DNA from 2 places in the Athalassotoga sp. genome. Region 2 is predicted to be linked to the other one. Evidence: riboswitches for the same ligand, from Rfam matches in the RefSeq annotation. Region 2 holds a riboswitch; the other holds the start of a gene.
What was found. A riboswitch is a leader RNA that binds a small molecule or an ion and turns the genes downstream of it on or off. The one in region 2 is predicted to bind cobalamin.
Positions count from the first base shown of each region.

Region 1 (2,400 bases), on a different contig from region 2:
GCGATCCAAAAGATCTTTTCCCTTGAATTTTTCACCATTTCTGGAAAATATCGTAAATCTCCTGAAGCAAATCTATAAGTTGGGTATTCGGCTGGGATGCGATATTCCCATTTATCGCATAGACATGTCCCATCTTGACGGCTTTAAGATCTGCAAATGGAGGATATGTATCAAACTGTTCTATCGCAGCCTTTTCTCCTCCGGACACATAATATGGAACCAAAATTATATCCGGATTTTGGGCAACAACAAATTCAGGACTGACAGGTAACCAACCATTTGGTCCGGCATAATTACCTGTTATATTCACACCACCGGCCAAAGATATTATCTCATTTAAAAAAGAACCCATTCCAGCCGTCCATATTTCTTTTCCCGGTGTTCCATAGAAAACGGTTGGTCTTTTATCGAGCGGGATTGTATAAGCGGCATTTTCAATCTTTGATTCCACAGATTGCAATTTGTTGACAAGCATTTCTCCTCTTTGTGGATCTCCCATGATAGTCGCAACATCCATGACGTCACGGTAAACACCGTTAAGGCTGTTGGCATTCAGCACAAAAGACGTTACGCCTAATTTTTTCAGGCTTGCATATTGGGGAAGTTGAAAGCCACCGAAGAGAAAAACTATATCCGGTTTCAAAGAAATTATTTTTTCAAGATCAAGAGGATAAAGTAACCCTATGTTCTGTGCCTTTGTGTAAGCATCATACTGTGTAACGCCCACTATTCTGTCGGCATAACCAAGTTTCAACATGAAATCCGTTACAGATGGAGCGGCATCGATAACCCTCATCGGTGTACTTTGAATGGTTACCACATTACCTGCATCATCAACGAGTGTCACAGGATAGTAAGACGCAAAGACTGCCATTACGAAAAGCACTGAAATCAACGATAAAACGACAAATCTTTTCACAAAAATCCCTCCTTAAAAAAATTAATGCCGACAAAAAGTCGGCTGGTTCCCATTTTTACCATACCAAACACTTTCCCGAGTGTTAAATCAGGTTCGATTCGAAACAGGCAGGTCTCCTGACTTCCGGGTCATCCTCAATCTGCGCCTTCCCAGTTTCCCAGTGGCATTTTGCAGACATCGTTTCCGGTTACAGTGGCGGGACCGCGTCGGATTTTCACCGAACTTCCCTATTCAAAACCTGTTTCAAAAAAATTCTACCACAAAATCAGAACTAATTCAAGTTGAGTTGTGCACTTCATCCTGCTCTCCGCCAAAATTAAATTTGCATTTCACTTTTAAAAGAGATTTAGTATAGTTTAAGATCCAAGCAAAACTACAAAATCATAATTTCCGAGCGTGTAATACCTGTTTGAAGCAGCCCAGTTGCTTATCATGTAGTAATTTTTCAAAAAGTTCGGATCATTTTCGTTCATAAATTTAAAATCCAATTTAGGGTATATCTTTGACAAAGCAGACTTAAGCGCAGACGTCTTCCATGCGGCATCTGAAAGGACAAGCACAAGGTTTTCTCCAGAAAAGTCGTCACATGTTTCGGGAATTATCTCAAAATTGTAGCCGTTCTTAGACCATTTACCCCAGTTATCTTGATAAAAAATTGACGTGTCTTCACCGGTACAATTCACGATCACAGGTTTTATAGAGAACGGATTATGAAATGGAGCACAATTTTCCATTTCCATCGAAAAATTTTTCAATTCTCCTTCATCCGTTACAATAGAACCGTTGAGATAGATCGAAGGATAAGATATGGTTGAAATAACCGGCTTTGTCTGGATAAATCTCAAAAGTCTTATGAATCTCGTGAGTGTTATGGTACTTGTGAAATTATTCGAAAAACTGTTGAAAGCATAAAAGATCGAGATGGGATCTCCTAATTTGGAATTTTTTTCAAGGTTGTTTAAAAAATCACCTATGGTGTTGTAATTTAACCCGCTTTCATAATTTTTAAGGCTACTTTTCGTTGATATCATGTAATCTGTAAGTTTAATTCCGCTTCCTTTTTCAATGGCCTCTTCCATCTTTTTTATCCCGTACGTTTGATAAATGTTTGAGATAGTCTGTCCGTTAAACGTAAGGTCTTTTGGAACACTTACTATTACAAGATTTTTAGTCGTAAGATCCATGCCGACTATCTCTACGGAAGAAATGCCAGAATTGTCTACTATCAAAGAAAGCATGTAAACTTTAGAGTTTGGATATTCATTTGCTATGGTGCTAAATCCCATTTGAAAAAAAGGATAAAGCAAAATAGAAAAAATAAAAATTCCAAATGCCAGAGAAATTACGGATAAGACAAGAATTAAATTTTTCAATTTTATCCCCTTAAACTGTTCCAAGTGTCGACTGTTTCCGGTAACACCAAAAGATCATTTGTAACGGCATAAATGAGTTTGTTTTTGATTATGGCCTCATATCCTTTA
Region 1 is NZ_JBMFWB010000002.1:98,492-100,891, reverse strand. It holds gene ACP5NR_RS01250 (FecCD family ABC transporter permease) at 1-35, opposite strand, end outside; gene ACP5NR_RS01245 (ABC transporter substrate-binding protein) at 32-919, opposite strand; cobalamin riboswitch at 1,009-1,176, opposite strand; gene ACP5NR_RS01240 (hypothetical protein) at 1,276-2,292, opposite strand; gene yqeK (bis(5'-nucleosyl)-tetraphosphatase (symmetrical) YqeK) at 2,295-2,400, opposite strand, start outside.
Region 1: another riboswitch for cobalamin. It lies ahead of ACP5NR_RS01245 (ABC transporter substrate-binding protein); the one in region 2 lies ahead of cobO (cob(I)yrinic acid a,c-diamide adenosyltransferase).

Region 2 (2,400 bases):
TCAGCGAACAGTGACGAGTAAACAGTAAAGGGTGAGATGAAAAGTTTTTCTGATTACGGATCACGCGTTACGCGTCACAAATTTCTCTAATGTCTGATCCCTAATCTCTGTTTTTTCTACCTGCCATTAGGGACACCTGCCGGAGCGATTATTCGGAATTTAAAACTGGTTCAGTATATAATTTTTAAAAAAATAAGAGCCCTAATAAAGGGCTCTTTTCTATAATTAAGGGGGATAGGGGGTATTTCACTACATTAGACGGATCAAATCATCTTTTGTTCAAAGGAAAATGGCATTTGACAAGATGACCTTCTGATATTTCAAAAAATTGAGGCTCTTCCACTTTGCATATTTCCTTTGCGTAAGGACATCTTGAATGAAATCTACATCCGGCCGGAGGTTTGACGAGATCAGGAACGCTCCCGGGTATACCTACAAGTTTGTCTTTGTTGTGACATCAAGCGAGGAAGTCGGTTCATCTGAACGGTATAATCGTCAATCTTTTTTACCATTTCATTCATGTTGTCTGAATTCAGACCAAGCGACTCGAAAAGCCAAACCGGAGATTTTTTCAACTGTAAGACACGTTCAACCGAATAAACAACAGCATCGGCATTCAGCGGATCTCCATTTGCAAAATTTACACTCTTTCGAATGTGAAAGGTCCATGTTTTACCGTCCTGTCGAAATTTGAATTTTGTTTGGTATATAACATCTTGACATTTCCTTTCTAAGGTGCTACGCTATAATCAGTATTACACATACTTGGTCATGATTTTGAGAACCGTGGGGCACACGGGGATAGTTCGTTGATACTTAGCACAGGAGTGCTATTGAGCGAGAAGCCCCTACTTCTATAAGTGGTTGGAGCATGTCATTCAACAGGTACTTTGTTCAAAAGGAAAGTTAGGTGAAAAACCGACGCGGTCCCGCCGCTGTAACCGAAGACGATCTTTGCAAGATGCCACTGGGAAACTGGGAAGGCGCAAAGGGAGAATGACTCGGAAGCCAGAAGACCTGCCTGTTGACCATAACTCGAGGAAGTATTGGCATGATCAAAAGGGAATCGGCCGACATTTTGTCGGTCTTTATTTTTTTTAGGAAGGTGATTGAATTGGAAAAGGGATACATTCAAGTTTACACGGGAAATGGCAAAGGAAAAACAACGGCTGCAATAGGTTTGTGCATGAGGGCTTTCGGAGCGGGGCTCAAAATTTCATTTATCCAATTTGTCAAAGGCAGGTACACAAGCGAGATGAAAGCCTTTGAAGAACTCAAAATAGAATTCTTTCAAGGAGGACTACCGGAATTCATAATAGGAAAGCCCGAAAAAAAAGACATCGATGCCGCTTTAAAGACGTTGAATCTGGCAAGAGAAAAGGTGTCTTCCGGAAAATACGATATTGTCATACTTGATGAGTTAAATGTGGCTGTTTACCTTGGCCTTATCTCCGAAAAAGATGTCATCGATTTGCTGAATTCAAAATCTCAAAACACAGAGGTAGTTTTGACTGGAAGATACGCAACTCAAAAGATAATGGATATGGCCGATCTTGTGACCGAAATGCACGAAGTAAAGCATTATTACACAAAAGGCGTCGGGCAAAGAACTGGCATAGAGGTATGATGTGTCGGTTTTGATGGTTCAGGGGACATCTTCCGGTGTTGGAAAATCTCTTATCGTGGCAGCCCTTTGCAGACATTTCAAAAGGATGGGATTGACGGTTGCACCTTTTAAATCTCAAAACATGTCTTTGAATTCGGCCGTAAGCATAGAAGGCGGTGAAATGGCAAGATCTCAATACGTTCAATCGATAGCGTGTGAAGAGATACCTTCGGTAAAGATGAATCCAATCCTTTTGAAACCCGAGACGAACGGATCGCAGATCATCGTGCTTGGCAAGCCCTATGGGTATTCAGGTGCAAAAGATTACATGAAATCGAAAAAAGCCGAATTGCTCTCGCTAAGCGTTGATGCTTTGCGTGCTTTGATGAATACCCATGATCTGGTCGTAATAGAGGGTGCCGGAAGTCCTGCGGAGATAAACATCAAAGATCGCGATATCGTCAACATGAAAATAGCCCAATCGGTAAATGCCCCAGTGATTCTTGTCGCTGACATAGAAAGGGGCGGCGCTTTCGCTCAAATAACCGGAACAATTGAATTACTCGAAGAAGATGAAAAGAAATTTGTCAAAGGATATATTTTCAACAAATTCATGGGAGACAAGTCGCTGCTTGAAGATTATCCTGAAAGACTCGCGAGAAAGTATAACATCGAATTTTTTGGAACTATGCCCTACATCAAGCACAAAATACCGGAAGAAGATTCCATGATAGATTGGGAAAAAGATGGAGAAGGCGATCTTTCGGTTGATGTAATTCATCTTCCACATATTT
Region 2 is NZ_JBMFWB010000003.1:87,412-89,811, forward strand. It holds partial or broken gene ACP5NR_RS01775 (oligopeptide/dipeptide ABC transporter ATP-binding protein) at 269-448, opposite strand; gene ACP5NR_RS01780 (ABC transporter substrate-binding protein) at 411-710, opposite strand; cobalamin riboswitch at 867-1,039, shown strand; gene cobO (cob(I)yrinic acid a,c-diamide adenosyltransferase) at 1,115-1,627, shown strand; gene ACP5NR_RS01790 (cobyric acid synthase) at 1,641-2,400, shown strand, end outside.